3 regions of the Peribacillus sp. NPDC097675 genome follow, and region 3 is predicted to be linked to each of the others. Evidence: riboswitches for the same ligand, from Rfam matches in the RefSeq annotation. Region 3 holds a riboswitch; each other region holds the start of a gene.
The links. Region 3 has a riboswitch for S-adenosylmethionine ahead of ACQKL5_RS12105 (methionine ABC transporter ATP-binding protein). Riboswitches for the same ligand answer to the same signal wherever they lie in the genome.

Region 1 (7,008 bases), 140 kb from region 3:
AGAAAAGTTAAAACGAATGCTGGATAAGTGGAACATTGAAGGGAAAAACCTGGAGTTGGAAATAACCGAAAGTACAGCGATGAACAATGTGAATAGGGCTATCTTTACCTTTGAGAGATTAAGGGAGCTAGGCGTGAAGATAGCGATAGATGACTTTGGCACGGGGTATAGTTCCTTTGCTTACCTAAAGGATTATCCCATTAACACATTAAAAATCGATCAATCCTTTATCAGAAATTTGGCAACTGGTGGACCAGATGAAGCAATTGTGGCTTCCATCATTGGCCTGGCCAAAAATATGCAACTGAATATCGTGGCCGAGGGCGTTGAAAACCAAATACAGTTCGACTTTTTAAAAGAATTGGACTGTAACCAGGTCCAAGGATACATGTTCAGCAAACCGCTACCAGCACATGAATTAGAAGAAAGATTTCTACGATCTTCCAACGTGATTCCAGCCGGCTGAAGAGGGGCAAGAACTTTGCTGATAGGGAACGAGTGTTTAAAGAAGTGAGTATAGGGAAATACTATACTATACTAAACTACAAGGAGGATACTCAGATGCCATCAAACAAAATGATTGGAACCGTCTTAGTGGGAGCAGCCGCTTACTTAATGCGTAATAAAGAAACTCGTGAAAAAACCATGAGCCAAATTAAATCATTCGCTAATCCTGAAACGATTGATAAGGTAAAGAGCCAACTCCAATCCTTTACAAAAACAAAATCAAGTAATTCCCCTACTAATTAAGTGAATGTTCTATTTATATCGAAAAAAAAAGCACCTACTGTGGGGAAAACTCACGGCAGGTGCTTTTCTTCATCTATTAATCAGTTTCTTCTTCACCATTATCTTCTTTGTTGAACCATAACGGATCTTCATTATCGACCTCACCATTATAGTTGATGGTAATCTCTTCTCCGGCTTTAATATCCGTATACGCGAAGAAATCAAATGTATGCTGGTCAAAGTTTATATCATATGTGGCATTGGGCGTATAGGAATGGTTAAACAGCATGCCGTATCCTAAAAGCAAGCATGTATGGTTTATGCCATACTCAAACGCATAATCCGCCAGTAATGTTTTCTCTATATGGACATGCTCTTCATTTGGATAAGCGATAACTGGTGCTTCATGTAAAAGCTCACCCTTTTTAATATCACGTTTCGCGAAAACGCCTCTATTGAATTCTCCATCACTAAGTGTGGAATTTTTAACTTCGATCATATTCGTCACCTACTTGTTCTATTCTTTATAGTCCAGATTGTATAAGCTTGACAGCAAATGGGAAGAAAAGCAACTAATTTAGGGAAATTAAATATTGCCATGAATAGATATAAAGAGAATGAGTGCAAAAAGGTATGACGGGAAATGCACAGAATGATGGCAGACTAATCGTCGTTTTTTTAATATATGGTGAAATTTTCTTTTATAAGGGATAGTCATGGAAAGATGTGAACATTTACTAGTTATAATCCGTCTATACCGGGTAAGAGAGTATCATCCTTCGAATAAGGACTTGTATGAACACACCAAGCTCACATGAGGAGGATGATTGGAATGTTTGGTCTATCTGATATCACTAAATTTCTCTTTTCCTTTTTTCTGATTTTACCGGTTGTCACACTTATTCATTTAGGTGGGCATTTATTCTTTGTCACGCTCTTCGGCGGTACGGAGAAAAAAATCTTAATCGGATGTGGAGATAAGCTTTTCTCCTTTTGCAATATTGAAATCAGGAAATATTACTTTTGGAATGGGCATTGTGAATTCAAGGGTTTAAAATATGATAATAAATTCACTAATATGTTGATTTATTTAGGGGGAGCCATCTTTAATCTGATTAGCATGTTGGTCATATATAGCTTGGTTTACCAGAACATCTTGGAAAGTTCGGTCATCTGGTACCAATTCATTTACTTTTCTTTTTATATCATGTTCTTTTCCCTATTTCCGATGTACTTCGCCGACGGGTCGCCAAGTGATGGCAAGGCGGCAGAGCTGACGTTGAAGAACCAACTTAAGGATATGGTTACGGATGATGTAGTAGTGAAGAAAGAGGATGATGAGGATAGTCATTGTGGTTGAATAGAAGGGACAAGCCTGAGGCTTGTCCCTATTTCATTCATTCCCACACTTCTTTGGCGACATCCACAACGAATTTCAATTTTTCCCACTGTTGTTCTTCTGTTAGTTTGTTACCAAGATGAGTGGAAGCGAAACCACATTGCGGGCTTAAGCATAGTTGTTCATGTGGCACGTATTTTGACGCTTCCTCAATCCGTGCTTTAACAGCTTCTTTATCTTCAAGTTCCCCATTCTTCGATGTAACGATTCCAAGAACGACTTGCGCACCGCCATTTGGAATGTACTCTAATGGTTTAAAATCTCCTGAACGATCATCATCATATTCCAAGAAGAATCCATCTACTTGTTCTTTAGCCAATAAAGTCGGTGCGATCCGAGCATAGCTCCCTTCGAATGCCCAAGTTGATTGGTAGTTCCCACGACAAAGGTGAGTCGTTACAACAAGATCTTCAGGTTTTCCCTCCAATGTACCATTAATCACGCGTAACGCTAAATCAATTAATTGTTCTCTTGAATATGTGCCATCTTTGAACTGGAAGTCCGGAGCGGAAAGCCTGGCTATGTATACATCATCTAATTGTATATAACGTACACCGGCATCGTAAAAGGCCTGTAAGGCATCTTGATAGGCTTTAATAATATCCTTTGCATAATCTTCGATGTCAGGATAGATTTCTTGATTATGGACACCTACAGCAAATAATTGATTGGGACTAGGAATGGTTTGTTTCGCTACTGCCCGACCACCAACGATTTCATTAAACTCGATAAAGTCTTTAATAAAGGGGTGATCGGGGTTAAAAGAGATTTTTCCAGTATTCCGAACGTTATAACGTTCTGTTTCGATTCCATCAAAGGTAAGGCCTTTTTCCGTGACATACCCTTCGATTCCATTTAAATGTTCCAAGAAGTCAAAGTGCCACCAGGTGCGTCTGAATTCCCCGTCAGTGACTGCCTCTAATCCAATTTCAATTTGTTTATCGACGATACGCTTTATTTCCTGCGTTTCAACCTCGCGTAATTGTTCTGCGGTGATTAATCCTTCTTTCCGTTGCTTTCTTGCTAGATGTACACTTTCTGGTCTTAATAGACTTCCTACGTGATCGGCTTTAAAAGGAGCTTTCGTTAAAGTGATGGTCATGGTAGATTCCTACTTTCCTTATTAAAATATAAAAACCTCTTCTTAAAAAAAGAAGAGGTTTAATCAGCTATGCTTATTTACTCTTCTTATCTTCAAGTTTTACACTTCTGGAATTAGCACAGTACAGTAAAGTCTGTTGCTGAGGTATCAAAGGGCCAGTCCCTCCACCTCTCTGGATAAGAATGTGAACTATTCAATTAATTACGACTATACAGGTAGTGTTAATAAAGGTCAAGGTAAAATGCAGATAATTTAGAAAATAGAAAAGATTAACATGTATCTATTAAAACAGGAAGTTTCTGCTTAAGGGATTTGCTAGAAGCATATATTACTTTTATACACTTTCGCGGTAAAGTATTAAAAAAATCCTTTGACTGTTGTCAGAATATTTCTTATAATTATGTACATTATAGCGAGATAGGAGATAAGTCATATGAAGGATTTTTTCCATAAATTATTGACGGGGATGAGCCTAGGCATTGTCGTTTCATTAATTCCCAATGCTTTGTTAGGGGAAATACTTAAGCTAATAATCCCTCATTTCCCGGCATTACAACACATACTTGATATCACTGTTTTCGTCATGAGCCTGTTACCAGTCATGATTGGGATGATGGTCGGGATTACATTCAAATTATCAACGACCCAGACGGCGAGTATCGGGATTGCGGCCATGGTAGGAAGTGGTGCCATTCAGAAAACAGCTGACGGTTTGTTTGCCTTAAATGGGATTGGTGTCGTGATCAACACAGGAATCACGGCAGCATTGACCGTTTTGTTCCTTCAATTAATCGGAGATAAATTAAAAGCGTATGCCATTCTTTTGATGCCGACTTTAAGCATCTTAATACCGGGTATGATAGGGTATCTCATTTTGCCCTTTGTGAAATCCTCCACAGGGTTACTGGGTGTCGCCATTGCTAACGTGACCTCGTTGCAACCTATTGTAATGGGAGCAATCATTTCCGTTATTTTCTGTCTTATCATTTTGTCACCCATTTCAACAGTGGGGGTAGCGACGGTCATTATGCTTTCCGGTATAGGTTCTGGTGCGGCTAACCTAGGAATCGTAGCAGCAGGTGTTGGCTTAGCCATTGCTAGTTACAAAGCGAACTCGCTCGGAACGGCCTTAGCACATGTACTAGGTTCTCCTAAGATTCAAATGCGGAATTTCTTCATGAAACCGAAAATCGCCTTTCCCATGCTGATCACGGCAGCAATACTAGGAGCGTTGGCAGGTATGTTAAATATACAAGGAACGCCCTATAGTGCTGGATTTGGTTTATCGGGTTTAGTTGGTCCTTTAAATTATATGAAACTAGCTGAAGGGGGATGGATTGGTAGTAATATAACAATCATGATCGTTATTTTCTTCATTCTTCCGATTGTGTTGAACCTTGTGCTGATCTACGTTTTCTCTAAGAAATTGAAATGGATTAAAGCAGAAGACTATACCTTGCATTTTGAATAAAAGGAGATTGAATAGCAGAAGCAGTCAGGCGTTTAGCTCTGACTGCTTCTTTTGTGGGTAGGCTAATTCAATGGGACTTCAACCTTCAAATCTACGATTTCACCATAGTTGGGTGTACCAGGATCTCCGTTATCATAGTGTGGTTGAATGGTTAATGTCTTTGGGACCGTGTTCATAGGCGGAAGGGCTAATACGATTTTGTGTCCACTCGCATCCACTTGTCCATATTGGAGTTCTAAATCTTTGTATACATGTCCTTGGTCGTCTGTCACGACATAGGGAAATGATGGCCATGTGTCATTTTCGTCCATTTCCGAAGGATAATCCAGAGTCAAATCGATCCTAGTGGATAGTGGAAGAAAGGATACCTGGTCTACCGATAATGTATAGATACGGTCCTCTGTTTGAACTTTTGCATGTGGTGTAAATGTTTGAATCGTACCTTCTACTTTTTCCAAAGGAAAGGAGACATCCCAATTCCCTTTTCTTCCGAATAAATCTTCCCCATGTACAGCTACAGTGATGGAATCACCATATTCATCATAATTAGCTAGTGTAAATTGGTGAGATTCAATAATCGTATTGGAATTTACGTCATCAGATGTTGAGGATCCTATAGCGACATTTGGTTCGCTTCCGTTAATGGTAATGTATCTATACCCTTGATTCGCTTCGTTCCCTAGGTCCAATTTGGAATAATCCCCTTTATATTCGACGGTTACGACTAAGCGTCCTTCATCATAAACGGCTTCTTTCACATTCATCGATAAACCATCATGTGTGTCTTGTTTTTCAATGACAGTAGCTAGTTTGTTTTGTTCAATTCTTTCGGCAGCAAGGTCATGGAATTGTGAATAGATAGGTCCGATAAAAGGAATATGCGAGAATGATTGCGCGAGTGTCGGCGATAGAGAACCTGTTCCAAGTACGGATAGGCATAATCCACTGGCAATTAAGCTAGAAAGCCTTTTGATATTCTTGCGTTTTGTTCTTTTTGCTTTATAAATGGCTGTTTTCTCTCTTTGTTTTAATAACTTCTCCGGGATGGAAATGTCATCAATAGACGGTCGGAAGTTCCCTTTATCCATGCAGATAACCCTCCTTCAAAATGGGACGTAAGATTTTCTTGGCGCGATGTAAATTGGATTTGACGGTTCCTTCGGGATAATCCATGAATTCCGCTATTTCCTTAATGGAAAGATCGTGATAAAACCTCAGCAGAATCATCGTTTTATACGTTACATCCAGCGATTCAAAAGCTTTCGTAAGATCAAGTGATTGTTCAAGGTTATCAAATCCTTCACCGGACATTAACTGCTCAAACAGTTCGTCGTCTGCCAGGAAGTGTTTTGATGATTTTCTAATAAAATCGATGGACTTAAATATTATGATTTTTGTTATCCAACTCTGAAATTGTTCAGGTTTTTTTAATTTTTTCAAAGAAAGATAGGCCTCGTAAATGGCATCTTGATATAAGTCCAGTGCATCCTGTTCATTTCGAACGTAGGAAAAAGCAGTTCGGTATAGTTTATTGCGGACAGAATCAATCAATTGTTCAAACGCTTCGTCCTTGCCTTTTCGTGCTTGCTTAACTAAATAGATCGTATCCATTCTTCTGCTTTCCCCCCTTTACTATATAGTCGATTGAAGCATGACATCGGTTGCGAATAACTACGAAAAAGCCATGAGTCGTCCAGTTGTCTAGACGGGTCATGGCAACTTGCCTTATTGTTAGTACTATGAGTTGGTGGAGGGGGTGAAGGTCTCTGCGATATGAGAAGTGATGGGACCGTACTTCTCTTGTTCACTAGCGGGATAGCTAATGACAAAGGTCGTGCCAACCTGATCGTTAAAGTAGAACTTCTTATAGATGATCTTCCCATTTTCTTCGTAGGAAAGGACATACCAATCTTCTGTTATGCGCTGATAGGCGATTTCTTCAGTGATGCTGTTCAAATCGTTTTCATAATACATTTCGATCGTTTCTTCATCATTGATTACATTTGTATGGCTAGCATAAGCGGTAATCTCAAATTGGTCATTAAAGAACCTGGCTCCATCACCATTGGTTGGTGGGGGATCCATTCTTAAGCCTTTGGGATAATACATGGAAAATCCGTAGCGGCCATTTTCGTATAGTTGATACGAGTCACGCTGCTCATCAGATTTTTCTAAGGTTTTCTTTACTTCGGGTTGTGTTACTTCCTGTTCTTTCGAGGCAAGGTCCACTTGTTTCGTGAGTTTAGCAAGTTCAGGCTGATAGCTTGATAGGGAGTCTTCCGATTCTAGCCTTTTTTCTAAAAGCCG
Region 2 (7,008 bases), on a different contig from region 3:
CATTACAGATGTTCAATCAAATCAAAGTGGCAGTCGGAGAGGTGAGTGAACGGATTGGATCGACTTCCATTGCCATCGATGAGATTCAAGCGATGACCGAAGAAGTGGCAGCAGGTTCCTTATCCATAAAAGAAATTGCGGTGTCGGCTGCCGAACGGGCTTATGATACTAGTGCCGCAACAGAAGAACAGCTGGCTGCGAATGAACAAATTACTACAGGAGCCCAATCACTAGCATCCTTGGCGGAAAGGCTACAAAAAGAAGTGAGTCACTTTAAGATTTAAGAATATAATCAGTAACCCGAACGAAGAACAATTTCTCGTTCGGGCTTTTTCTTGCTGGAAGGTGGCTTATCCTTTGAAATGTTCGATAGCCCGGGGTTTCGAGCTTATTATAATGATAAAAAGAGGACCATGCGAGTTTCGCTTGGTCCTTTCGTATTCCTGAATTATGCAATTGGTCCGCCAAGTTCTTCGATTTCATTTGGAACGCTTCCAAATTTTTTGAAGTTGGCACGGAATTGTGCTGCCAAGTCTTTTGCTGACTCAGTATACGCAGCTGGATCTTCCCACGTCTTGATTGGTTGAAGCACTTCGTCAGGAACACCTGGAACATGAACAGGAATGTCCAATCCGAAGATATCATCTTTAATGGTTTCGATGTTTGCTAATTCTCCTTCAAGTGCTGCTTGGATCATGGCACGAGTGTAAGCAAGCTTCATGCGGCTGCCCGTTCCATAAGCACCGCCAGTCCAACCTGTGTTGACCAGGTAAACTTTTGAATCATGCTCGTCGATTTTTTCCCCAAGCATTTCTGCATAGCGTTGTGCAGGTAGTGGTAGGAAAGGTGAACCGAAGCATGTCGAGAATGTTGCTTCAGGAGACGTCACTCCTCTTTCAGTACCAGCCAATTTACTAGTGTATCCGCTCAAGAAGTGGAACATGGCTTGTTCTTTAGAAAGTTTGCTGATAGGAGGCAGTACGCCAGATGCATCAGCCGTTAAGAAAATGATTGTATTTGGATGTCCCGCGATACTTGGATTCACGATATTATCAATCGCTTGCATTTGGTAAGCGGCACGCGTGTTTTCCGTCAATGAGCTATCATCGTAATCCGCTTCGCGCGTATCGGGATCCACCACTACATTTTCCAATACCGCGCCAAAACGAATGGCGTCGAAAATCTGTGGTTCTTTTTCACGTGAAAGATTAATGGTTTTTGCATAGCATCCGCCCTCGATGTTGAATACACCGTTAGAAGACCAGCCGTGTTCGTCATCACCAATCAGTTTCCGGTTCGTGTCGGCAGATAACGTGGTTTTACCAGTACCGGACAATCCGAAGAATAAAGCGACATCGCCTTCACGACCTACATTTGCCGAGCAATGCATCGGAAGGATTTCTTCTTCCGGAAGTAGGTAGTTCATGATGGAGAAAATGGATTTTTTCATTTCACCTGCATATTCGGTTCCACCGATTAGGATTGTTCTGCGTTCGAATGAAACCATGATGAACGTTTCGGATTTAGTCCCGTCAACTTTTGGATCGGCTTTGAAATTAGGTGCAGATAGGATCGTGAATTCTGCTTCATGCCCTCTCAGTTCCTCCTCGTTCGGACGGATGAACAAAGTATGAGCAAAAAGGTTATGCCAAGCATATTCATTTACAACTCGGATAGGAAGGCGTGATGATTCGTCGGCGCCAGCGAAGCCTTTGAAAACAAAGAGTTCTTCTTTTGCTTTTAGGTAGTCCACTACTTTGCTATATAGATTATTGAAGACTTCTTCAGAAATTGGCTGGTTCACTGGGCCCCAGTCTATTTTATCTTTTACCGAAGCTTCTTCTACAATATATTTATCTTTAGGTGAACGGCCCGTGTATTTGCCGGTTTCAGCTTTTACTGCGCCAGTCGACGTTAAAACGCCTTCATTTCTGCTTAATACTTTTTCAACTAATTGAGGAACTGAGAGCTGAGTTTGCACATTATTCCCTGCTAATAATTGGTGTAACTCATTAACGTCAACAGAATTCATATATGAGATACCATCCTTTGTTTAAGTTTTATATTACAATTAGTATAACACATTAGATTGAATAGTCTATACTATTTAAACGTTTTTTGTGAACGATTATAGAATAGTCAAATTAATCAATTTTTTTATATCCATGAGTAACCTAGTGTTTAATGCCGGCATATACTTGCAGTGAACCATCCTGGATGGTCAGCACTAAAGTTGCCCAGAAAGGAAGATAATCTTATGGTAGTCAATCTTGGATGTAAGAAACGGATGCCCCCGTAAAAAATTAGGGCTCTCGCTGGGATTATCGAAAATCTTCTTTTATATAGGAAGAAACGAAGTAAAACAGCCTATATGAAAAGGAAAAAGGGATTAAAATATGGTTTCCATAGTGCTAATTGCTTGTGACTGAATTATCCATCAATATCAATGGTCTGAAATTCCAGTCTACTCTAAGAATACTATTTATAGTTCATCAGTGCCATAAAAAAAGTTTTTTTATTTTTCGTTGATGGGGAAAAATGTTCTAATTAGAAAAACATTGACAAATTCAGACTAAATGCGATAGTATCTTAAATTGTACGGATTCTCTTATCCCGAGTTGGTGGAGGGACAGGCCCTTTGAAACCCAGCAACCTGCCATATTGAACTTGACCCAAAGATCAATCGCCGAAAATAAAGCGATGATTCTTCAAGGAATTGTGGTGATGGTGCTAACCTGAGCAAGGTAAAGACCCTTGAACGATAAGAGTGAAAGGATAGATGATAGAATTTTTAAACCTTTCCTCATAACCCAGGGAAGGTTTTTGTGTTTTTTTCATGAATTCTGTGTCTATGATTGAAACTAATAAGGGAAACGAGTTCCGTAAAGATCAGGCTTATGCCTACAACATACTAACTTCCAAGGAGGAAATAAGATGTCAAAGAAACGTCTATTTACTTCTGAATCTGTTACAGAAGGCCATCCGGATAAGATTTGTGATCAGATTTCAGATTCCATTTTAGATGCAATCCTTGCTAAGGATGCAAATGCGCGTGTCGCGTGTGAAACAAGTGTGACGACAGGTCTTGTGCTTGTTGCTGGAGAAATTACAACATCGGCTTACGTGGATATTTCGCGTATCGTCCGTGATACGATTGCAGGAATTGGCTACACGCGTGCGAAATATGGCTTCGATGCCGAGACTTGTGCCGTTCTAAGCTCAATCGATGAGCAGTCTGCTGATATCGCAGCGGGCGTTGATAAAGCATTAGAAGCACGTGAAGGCACGATGTCGGAAGAGGAAATCGATGCAATCGGTGCAGGGGACCAAGGTCTTATGTTCGGATTCGCGTGCAATGAAACGGAAGAGCTTATGCCCCTTCCCATTTCATTGGCCCACAAGCTTTCTTTCCGCCTTTCTCAAGTTCGTAAGAATGATACGCTAAGCTATTTGCGTCCTGATGGTAAAACACAGGTAACGGTTGAGTATGATGAGAATAACCTGCCTGTGCGTGTAGATACTATCGTCATCTCTACACAGCATGATCCTGAAGTGACACTTGAGCAAATTCAAGCGGACCTGAAAGAACATGTGATTAAAGCGGTTGTGCCAGCTGACTTAATCGACGAAAACACGAAATACTTCATCAACCCGACTGGTCGTTTCGTAATCGGTGGACCACAAGGGGATGCGGGTCTTACTGGACGTAAGATCATCGTTGATACGTACGGCGGATACGCTCGTCACGGCGGCGGTGCTTTCTCTGGTAAAGATGCGACGAAAGTTGACCGTTCTGCGGCATATGCTGCACGTTACGTTGCGAAAAACATCGTAGCTGCCGGCCTAGCTGATAAAGCGGAGGTGCAATTAGCATACGCAATTGGTGTGGCTAAGCCTGTATCGATTTCAGTCGATACATTCGGCACAGGAACAGTAAGTGAAGAGGTACTAGTGGAATTGGTGGAAGCGAATTTCGACCTACGTCCAGCTGGTATCATCAAGATGCTTGACCTTCGTCGCCCAATCTACAAACAAACAGCTGCATATGGTCACTTCGGCCGTACAGATGTTGATTTGCCTTGGGAGCGCACGGATAAAGCAGAGGCTTTGAAAACACAAGCTCAAGCGTAAACCATAATTAAAAAGGTGCCTCGCAATTTGCGAGGCACCTTTTTGATGGAGTTAAATAGGATTAAATATGGTTACGTAGGGAATAATTCAATGAATCCTATTTTTGTGAATTTTACTTAATTCGTTCAGCCTGTTTATAAATCTGCCCTTTTTCAGCGTATTCACGAACGATTCGATCCATATCCTGGCGATCTTCATCATTGATTTCGCGAACGACTTTGGCTGGACGTCCAAACGCTAACGTGTTTGGTGGGATCACTTTTCCTTGAGGAACAAGGCTACCGGCTCCGATAAAGGCACCTTCACCAATTTCCGCACCATCAAGTATGATGGAACCCATACCGACGAGAGCCCCTTTTCGAACCTGACAGCTATGTAGGATGACTTGGTGGCCGATGGTCACTTCATCTTCAATTATTAATGGGTTATTGGGGCTTTGATGAAGAACGCTATTATCTTGTACGCTTACTCTTTTACCGATGATGGTAGGAGCTACGTCACCACGGATGACGGTATTGAACCAGATTGTTGATTCTTCTCCAATCTTCACATCGCCTGTTACGACGGCATTTTCAGCAAGATAAGCGCTCTCGGCAATATCTGGTTCTGCACCTTTGAATGGATAAATAATCAATTTTAATCATTTCCTTTCCGAAGTGGATAATTTTACTGTATTATTTTAATATACCGTATCAAAATAGGCTTGGCTAATATTTCAAGTAGCCCAACTTATTCGGCTTCGTTTTTGTCGAAAATCATGAAGATGGTTATAATTTATCATATAGATTATTTTTCATTCAGCATGGAACGGAAACAACTAGAGAAAAAGTGAAAGGGGGATTTCGAATGTGGAAATGGGAGACGGACGGAGACGCAAAAGGCGTCATCGTCATAATTCATGGGGCAATGGAACATCATGGCCGTTATAAGTGGTTAACTCAAATGTGGCTTTCAGCCGGATACCATGTCGTCATGGGTGACCTTCCTGGGCAGGGAATGACTACTCGCGCTTTCCGAGGGCATATCGATTCCTTTGACGAATATTTAGAAGAAGTAAAAAGCTGGATAGAAGATGCCTACGATTATTCTCTTCCGGTCTTTTTATTAGGACATAGCATGGGCGGCTTGATTGCAATCCGTCTGCTTCAGGAGGAGGAATGGGATATTGCGGGGGTCATTTTATCATCGCCATGTCTCGGCCTGATGACGCATCCTCCCAAATATTTAACTGCGATTTCACACGGGATGAATATCGTAATGCCTAAGTTCCGGGTGGATTCTGGGTTAACTCCCCAAATGGCGACGAGAAATTCGGAAATCCGTGAATCGGATACGAATGATACATTATACATTACCAAGGTATCTGTTCGATGGTATCGCGAGCTTGTACAGGCTATGAAGGATGCTTTTGAAGAAATACCGGAGTTCCAAGATGTACCGTTCCTGTTGATGCAGGGCGGAGAAGACAAGGTTGTCAACAAGAAAGCGGTCCGTGAGTGGTTCAATTATAATTTGGCCAGCGAAAAGCAATACAAGGAATGGCCGAAGTTATATCATGAAATTTTCAACGAACCGGAACGGGATGATGTCTTTCAATATGCACTCAGTTTCGTTGAAAACCGGTTGAAGATATTAGGGTATGTTGTTTAAAATGGTCCGAAGCTAAAAAGAAACATACAGGAAAGAGGTGCTCATTGCGCCTCTTTTCTGTATGTTTTGATGATTACTATGGGGTCTTCACTAGGTTTTGAAGTGTTTCCATAACCCTAGATAGGGCTAACAAAGAATGAGTGGTCTCGAATTCTCCGATATCTAAGTGATGATCTGCATGTGGAACAATCTCGATTTGTAGATTAGTGCTATGCAATTGGTCGATTTGATTTGAATGATAGTGGGGGTCTTTGTCCCCGATAACGAGGAGTCCTTGATGTTCACTGTTTAAGAGTGAATCGAAAATCGATTCGAACTTTAACAATGGAGTAAGTAAAATCACCTTTGAATGTAAGAATTCGTTTCTTTTGAATAGGTCATTCACGATGGGGATGGTTCCAAGGGACTTACCTAAGAATATCGTTTCGGTATATTCACCATTTTTAAGAACATCCAAGATGACAGGATGAATATCATCCATCATGGTCTTGGATATTTCCTCAAGAGGTTTTTTTAGAAAATATTCCCCATAGGAGTAATGGACATGAATAATATCCACTTTATTTTGAAGCATGGTCATCGTTGCATAATAAAATAAGGGCTTATCATAATTGTATCCTGAACCTGAAAACATAAAGCAAACGGTGTTCGAACCTGTTTCAATATGTGTATACCGTATTTCTTTGCCGCTCGTTTGGATACTCTTTTCATGTACTTTCATTCATTTGCCTCCGGATATATTCATTAAAAATTTCAGATTTGGATTGTAACTTTGCCAGATTCCAATATTCTTCTTTCTGATAAGTATAATTTAAAAATTAAAAAAATTCAGCATCTAAATGAAAGATACCACCGTTTATACAACAGTGGCATGTGGATTATCTCTTTTCTATTGCAACCAGAAACGGAGGGGAATGGACTTGATTGATGAAGTCGTATTTAAGGACATGGGCTTTTTGCTGAGACAGGTTCTGTACATATTGCATCAATGCATCCCGTTCCGCTTCGCCTCCTGGATGTCCATGATAGATGACGAGGACGATGATGCCCTCTGGAGCCATCATTTCAAATAGCTTAGTAAGTGAGGGAATCGTCGTATCAGCTTGAGTGATGATCGATTTATCGCCTCCAGGCAAATAGCCAAGGTTGTAGATGGCCCCGGTAATCTTTCCTGTATGTTCCCCGGAAATATAAGTATCGAGCTGTTCGTGTCCATCGTGGACGAGC
Region 3 (7,008 bases):
TTTTTGAATATAAACCAATCGGCTCGATGTGAATGCCACCTGCATTAACAAAATCATATCCATTTTCCTTGATTTGAGCTTCTAAATAAGGAATGTGCTGGAAGTAGTTAGCGTCTAACTCTTTCTCATCCAAAGCTTTGTTTGGTAAAATATAGTCTTGGAATGTCTCGATTTCCAATTCAATGCCTTTCTCTTCTAAAAGAGGTTTCGCTTTTTCAAGGATTTCAGCATGCGGTACATTCGATGCCCCAACCACTAATTTCTTCGTTTCTTTTTCTGTATCCCCACTACCTGAATCTTTCTCTTTATCCGTTCCGCAAGCTGCCAGTGCAATTGATAATACTAAAACTAACGCAAATCCTAAAAACTTTTTCATCCGGTACATCTCCCCTTATCGTTTATCCAATTTAGTTGTAAACACATCTCCGATAATCTGAATGACGAAGACGATTATTAATATGACGATCGTCGCTACCAAGGTAACGTCGTTGTGATTCCGTTGATAACCGTCCAGATAGGCTAAGTTACCCAACCCACCTGCTCCTATGACACCGGCCATTGCCGTGTACCCGACCAATGCAATTGATGTTACAGTGATCCCTGAGATGAGTGCAGGCATCGACTCTGGAAGCAGGACTTTAAAAATGATGGTACTTGTTTTGGCCCCCATTGATTTAGCTGCTTCTATGACGCCTTTATCGATTTCACGCAGGCCAATTTCAACCAATCGTGCATAAAATGGAGCGGCACCAATGATCAAAGCCGGTAATGCCGCATCCTCACCAATCATGGAACCGACAATCGATTTAGTGAATGGAATCAATAACACAATCAAGATAAGGAACGGGATGGAGCGGAAAATATTAACGAAAGCACTCAATACCCCATTGATGCCCCGATTCTCCCACATATTCCCCTTACCTGTTAAAAAGAGAAGCAAACCCAATAATATGCCCAGAATAAAGGTAGCTACAACCGAGATACTTGTCATATATAGCGTTTCTTTCGTCGCTTCGATAATGTCTTCCCAATCTACATTCGGCAATAATTCTTCAAGCATGAGTAATCACCTCCACGCCAACTTGCTGTGCTTTTATGAATTCGATTGCGCGGAGCATTTCATCTTCATTACCATCAAGGTGAATAAACAATGTTCCATATGAACCGCTTCTGGTTTGAGAAATTTTCCCTTGGACAATATTGACTTCCAACTCGAAATTACGAACCAATTTGGTGATTAACGGGCTCTCTGCATGATCTCCGACAAATGTCAGCTGAATCACTTTTCCAGCTGGATATCGTTCAAACAAATGCTCCATCGTTTCTCTTGTCTCTTCTGGTTCTGTCACCTGTTGAACAAAACGCTTGGTCATTTGTTCTTTCGGATTTCTGAAAACGTCCAAAACAGCTCCTTGTTCCACTACCCGGCCATTTTCCATCACCGCAACCCGGTTGCAAATTTTACGGATGACATGCATCTCGTGTGTAATCAAGACAATCGTCAATCCCAGTCGCTGGTTGATGTCCACAAGCAATTCCAAGATTGAATCCGTTGTTTGGGGATCCAAAGCGGACGTCGCTTCATCACACAATAGCACTTTCGGGTTATTGGCAAGGGCCCTCGCTATACCAACCCTTTGTTTTTGACCACCACTAAGTTGTGATGGAAAGGCCTTTTCCCTTCCTTCTAGACCGACTAACTTTATCAGTTCATTAACACGTTTGACACGCTCTTGTTTGCCTATTCCCGCAATTTCCAAAGGAAAGGCTATATTTTCCTGCACAGTCCTTGACCACAAGAGGTTAAAGTGTTGAAAAATCATGCTTATCTCTTGACGGGCTTTTCGAAGCTTAGATCCTTTGATAGTGGACACTTCATTTTCTGCAACGACCACCGATCCTTCAGTAGGCGTTTCCAGCCCATTAAGCATCCGGATAAGCGTGCTTTTCCCCGCTCCACTGTACCCTATGATTCCAAAAATCTCACCTTTATTTATCTTTAAATTCACACTATTCACAGCGTGAATCGTTTCATTATTCCCTTTTCCTGTTCGAAAAAGTTTACTAACGTTTGACAATGTAATCATCTATGCTCACCTCTTTATCCAATAAAACCTATGAATTTAGTTGATTTATATTTGTGACATCCTACCATTTATGACTGTAAAGAAATAGAAAAAGCCCTTCTGCATGAGCAGAAAGGCAGGGAAAAGCAGGCCTTCCTCTCATCTCCCAAAGCGATTACGCTTTGTGTGAATTGGCACCTTTCCAAGGAAAATCCTTGTCGGTTGCCGGGTTTCAACGGGCACATCCCTCCACCTCTCTTGATAAGAGCTATATATGGACTATTCTTTTATCATTACGTTCATTTTACTATGGTGAAATTCTATCACAGATAAAAAAGGAGTGCAATGGATAATTACTGAGACACTTGGATTGCTATTAAACTGTTTTTGAGTTCACCGAAACGGTATTCGTCGCTTTTTCAATAGCTTGCTCTAAATCCTCGATTAAATCTTCCACATTTTCTATTCCGATTGATAACCGTACCTGATCTGCACTAACACCTGCTTGAACCAGACCTACCTCGTTCAATTGTTGGTGAGTTGTACTCGCGGGGTGGATAATTAAGCTCTTCGCATCCCCCACATTGGCAACATGTGACCATAACCCCACTGAATTGATGAGTTTCGCCCCCGCTTCACGTCCTCCTTTAATGCCAAATGTCACCACAGATCCAGGTCCCTTAGGCAAGTATTTATCTGCAAGGGCTTTATCGGGATGATCATCATTACCCGGATATGAAACCCAGGAGACTGCCGGATGTTCTTCCAAGAATTGAATGATTGCCCTCGTATTTAAAAGGTGCTCTTTCATCCTTACATGCAGTGTTTCCAAGCCTAGAGTAAACTGGAAGGCACTTTGAGCACTTAAAGTTGGCCCCATATCCCGAAGCAATTGGACACGTGCTTTGGTGATAAAGGCAGCAGGTCCTACTGCCTCGGAGTAGACAAGCCCATCATAACTTGGATCAGGTTCGGTAAAGCCTGGATAGTTAGGTGAATTCCAATCGAATTTACCTCCATCAATAATGACACCGCCTAATGTGGTACCGTTGCCCAATAGCCACTTTGTGGCTGAATGGATGACGATATCCGCTCCGAACTCTATCGGCTGGCACAGATATGGTGTCGCAAAAGTGTTATCGATAATCAATGGGACACCGGATTCATGGGCTATGTCGGCCACCGCTTCTATATCTAGAACCCTTAAACTTGGATTGCCAATCGTTTCAGCGAAAATGGCCTTCGTTCGTGGAGTGATGGCTTTTTTGAAATTTTCCGGATCATCGGGAGAGACGAATTTCACTTTAATTCCGTACTTAGGAAGAGTGTTTTCAAATAGATTATATGTGCCGCCATATAATGTAGAAGCAGCAATAATCTCATCTCCCATAGTAGCAATGTTTAGAATGGCAAGTGTTATCGCAGCCATGCCACTTGCTACTGCCAATCCACCAATGCCTCCTTCCAACAGGGCCATTCTTTCTTCAAAAACGCTGACAGTTGGATTATGAAGCCGTGTATAGATGTATCCACTTTCCTTTAGTCCGAACAGATTCGCCGCATGATCTGTATCTTTGAACAAATAAGCATTGCTTTGATAAATAGGCACAGCACGGGCGCCCGTTTCGTCAAGCTGAAGGCCACCATGCACACTTAAAGTTTCAAAACGGAAATTTTTCTCTGTCATCATTTTCTCCCCTTTTTCTATGGTTTTAGTAGGAATTATTAGGGATGCTATCTCATTGCTTATGAAAAAAGAAGAAGTTTGACCCCTCTTCGCTCTGAATACTCACGCTGAAGGAATTATCTTTAAAAAGCAGAAGTGAAACTATCTTTTTTCTTCTCTTTTACGAACCACTAAACGATTCAACATATACTTATTACAAAATATAGCACTTTAGTCGTAGCCAGTCAACAAACTATTAGAATATTCAATTATTTTATAAAATTACTATATTGCTTTTTGCATACAACAAAAAACCAATCCTACAGGATCGGCTTTTAGCTTATTTCTTTCATCAATCCATATAAATAGGGTACGGACTGAAAGGCATATATTTTCTCGATTAGCTTCCCTTTTCTAAAAAGCAATAAGCAAGGTACACTCTCAATTTCATATTCTTCAGCCAGTGGCTGGACATAATTCATGTTCATCTTTCCTGCCTTCATTTCTGGGAATAGCTCAAGTGTTATGGAAAGCATCCTAGAAGCTACCTGGCAGGTACCGCATAAAGGCGTATAGAGATATAAGCTAAAGGTATCCCCTCGGTCAACAGCCTGCTTAAAATCTTTTTCTTTCCATTCCTCCATCAGTTAATCTTCCATCCTTTAACTTAAGAATTTGGCTTTCACATTCATATTCGCAGTCATAAGCACGGAAGCAATGTGATGTTCTGGGGTATCCTCCACTTCCTTGTACATCTTATCTATGTACAAATGATTCGCTTCGGGCAATTCACGACGAAATTGTTTCCTTAGTTTTTCCCCTGACTCATCTGCATCAAAAAGGATGTAAACATCCCGGCCTATCAATTCATCCACCATTTCATCCAGCTTAGTTAATGAGATTGTGCCGTTCGTACATCTAATTTCCACTTCTTCGTCTAAAACGGAAGCCACTTTTCGTTTATCGGAACGGCCTTCAACAATGATCACTTTATCAGGAATATCCCATTCCATCTCATCACCCCGCCTCAACTCGAATTGAAAAAGAGCAGGCTCTTTAAAGCCTCCCCTCACTTTCTTTAACCGTTTATCAGGCTTTCATATTCGTCGGCACTCATCAGTTGTTCAACCTCATTAGTATCTGATGGTTCAAGCACAATCATCCATGCTTTCTCAAATGGAGATTCATTAACGAATTCAGGATTGTCGTTAAGCTCTTCATTCACTTCAATGACCTTGCCACTGATAGGAGCATAAAGTTCAGAAACCGTTTTAACAGATTCTACACTGCCAAAAGGCTCGTTCGCCTTCAGTTCTGACCCAATCTCTGGAAGTTCCACAAAAACGATGTCCCCCAGTTCGGACTGAGCAAAGGCCGTAATGCCAATGCGTACTTTACCGTCTTCCGTTTTGACCCATTCATGTTCTTTGGTATAACGAAGTTCTTTTGGTGTTGTCATCATTAACTCCCCCATCTTACAGTATTTTTATCTATTACATTATAAGGTAGATTCTTTGTTATGATAAGGAATTGCCAAAATCTTTTGTAAAGTGTCAGTTCCAAGTCTGTTCGAATTGCTCTTCCTTAAAGCCTACTGTCACTTTCGAACCGTCAGTAACAATTGGTCTCTTCAAAAGCATACCATCCGTAGCCAAGATATCTAGCAATTCTGCTTCAGTGGCTTCTTTTAGCTTATCTTTTAAGCCTAGCTCCCGATATTTTTGCCCGCTAGTATTAAAAAACTTCTTCAATTCTAATCCACTACTTTTATAGAGTTGTTCAATTTCTGCCCGAGAAGGGGGATTTTCCACGATATGAATCGCCTCGTATTGCAATTCATGACTATCCAACCACTTCTTTGCATTACGGCATGTGCCGCATTTTGGGTACCAGTATAATGTTAAGCCCATTGTCTCACCACCTACCATTAGAATACCCGTTTTCTGGGGGCAATACAACGAAATACTCTCTCGTACTATCCCACATAAAAGAAAGGGAATACCCGATATCGGCATCCCCTTTCTTGTGCACTTTCCTAATGATTAAAGTGCATATTTCTCATTTTCAATTACTTTTACGGAAGCTTCGCGTTTTTTTGCAATGACATTGATTGGGTTATGTCTAGTCAACTTGCGAAGGGAAGCAAGCATGATGCGAAGTGTATCGCCAGTCTCCACAGCAATCAGGGTTTCTTTAGCATGTTGTTCGATTTCATTGAAAGCTTCTTGTACGAAGATTTCAGTGTAAAGCACTTTTTGTTGGTTCTTTTCTAGACCTGTAGTCGCAATTGCTTTTTCTGTACGTAATACCACTGACTCAGCTGCATAAGCAAGAGAAACGATATCCGCAATATTAGATAGGATTTCTTGTTCTTGATCAAGTTTTTTACCGAATTTTTGTGCAGCAAGGCCGGCAGCCAAAATGCCAATTTTCTTAGCATTTCTAACTAACATTTTTTCTTGTGCCAATGGCTCGTCACCTGGCTCTTCTGGCATCATCATCAATAATTCCTCTTGTAGACCTTGAGCTTTTTGAAGAAGAGGAAGTTCACCTTTTAGGGCTTTTTTCAGGAATGTACCTGGAACCAGTAAACGGTTGATTTCATTCGTTCCTTCAAAGATGCGGTTGATACGAGAATCACGGTATGCTTTTTCAATTTCGTATTCTTGCATGAAGCCGTAACCGCCATGAAGTTGAACTCCCTCATCGGTTACATAATCCAACACTTCTGAAGCGAAGAATTTGTTCAATGAGCACTCGATTGCGTATTCAGCAACTGCTGCAGCCATGGACTTGCCATCTTTTATTTGCTCATCAGTCAGCTTGCTTTGTCGTTGGTCATAAAGGCCGACCGTACGGTAAACAGAGCTTTCTGCTGCATAGATCTTAGAAGCCATCGTCGCTAATTTTTCTTTCGTTAAGTTAAAGTCGGAAATTTTCGTCTTGAACTGTTGACGTTGATTTGTGTAAGCAGCTGTAAGTTCAAGGGCGCGTTTTGAACCACCCACTGCGCCAACACCTAACTTATAGCGGCCAATGTTCAAGATGTTGAAAGCGATGACGTGACCTTTTCCAGCTACACCAAGAAGGTTTTCAACCGGAACCGCTACGTCTTCAAGGATTAATGTACGTGTAGAAGAACTCTTAATCCCCATTTTCTTTTCTTCAGCGCCTGTAGAGACACCTGGATACTCACGTTCTACGATGAAGGCGGAGAATTGTTCCCCGTCGATTTTAGCGTAAACACAGAACACGTCTGCAAATCCGGCATTCGTG

Region 1: linked by a shared signal. The riboswitch ahead of ACQKL5_RS11380 (5-methyltetrahydropteroyltriglutamate--homocysteine S-methyltransferase) and the one ahead of ACQKL5_RS12105 (methionine ABC transporter ATP-binding protein) in region 3 are both predicted to bind S-adenosylmethionine.
Region 2: linked by a shared signal. The riboswitch ahead of metK (methionine adenosyltransferase) and the one ahead of ACQKL5_RS12105 (methionine ABC transporter ATP-binding protein) in region 3 are both predicted to bind S-adenosylmethionine.

What each region holds. Positions count from the first base shown of each region.
Region 1 covers NZ_JBNNSK010000007.1:12,737-19,744, reverse strand. Annotated here, with positions in the region: gene ACQKL5_RS11400 (bifunctional diguanylate cyclase/phosphodiesterase) at 1-466, shown strand, start outside; gene ACQKL5_RS11395 (hypothetical protein) at 562-750, shown strand; gene ACQKL5_RS11390 (SET domain-containing protein) at 827-1,228, opposite strand; gene ACQKL5_RS11385 (hypothetical protein) at 1,562-2,089, shown strand; gene ACQKL5_RS11380 (5-methyltetrahydropteroyltriglutamate--homocysteine S-methyltransferase) at 2,127-3,230, opposite strand; SAM riboswitch class I at 3,314-3,413, opposite strand; gene ACQKL5_RS11375 (PTS transporter subunit IIC) at 3,664-4,701, shown strand; gene ACQKL5_RS11370 (DUF4179 domain-containing protein) at 4,764-5,789, opposite strand; gene ACQKL5_RS11365 (sigma-70 family RNA polymerase sigma factor) at 5,782-6,312, opposite strand; gene ACQKL5_RS11360 (hypothetical protein) at 6,439-7,008, opposite strand, start outside.
Region 2 covers NZ_JBNNSK010000008.1:49,588-56,595, forward strand. Annotated here, with positions in the region: gene ACQKL5_RS12930 (methyl-accepting chemotaxis protein) at 1-284, shown strand, start outside; gene pckA (phosphoenolpyruvate carboxykinase (ATP)) at 449-2,032, opposite strand; SAM riboswitch class I at 2,606-2,768, shown strand; gene metK (methionine adenosyltransferase) at 2,935-4,131, shown strand; gene ACQKL5_RS12945 (gamma carbonic anhydrase family protein) at 4,244-4,762, opposite strand; gene ACQKL5_RS12950 (lysophospholipase) at 4,978-5,781, shown strand; gene ACQKL5_RS12955 (alpha/beta hydrolase) at 5,858-6,502, opposite strand; gene ACQKL5_RS12960 (class I SAM-dependent methyltransferase) at 6,660-7,008, opposite strand, start outside.
Region 3 covers NZ_JBNNSK010000007.1:150,522-157,529, forward strand. Annotated here, with positions in the region: gene ACQKL5_RS12095 (MetQ/NlpA family ABC transporter substrate-binding protein) at 1-376, opposite strand, end outside; gene ACQKL5_RS12100 (methionine ABC transporter permease) at 392-1,060, opposite strand; gene ACQKL5_RS12105 (methionine ABC transporter ATP-binding protein) at 1,053-2,087, opposite strand; SAM riboswitch class I at 2,223-2,334, opposite strand; gene ACQKL5_RS12110 (O-acetylhomoserine aminocarboxypropyltransferase/cysteine synthase family protein) at 2,443-3,753, opposite strand; gene ACQKL5_RS12115 (thioredoxin family protein) at 4,068-4,376, opposite strand; gene ACQKL5_RS12120 (toprim domain-containing protein) at 4,395-4,745, opposite strand; gene gcvH (glycine cleavage system protein GcvH) at 4,811-5,191, opposite strand; gene ACQKL5_RS12130 (arsenate reductase family protein) at 5,286-5,642, opposite strand; gene ACQKL5_RS12135 (acyl-CoA dehydrogenase family protein) at 5,775-7,008, opposite strand, start outside.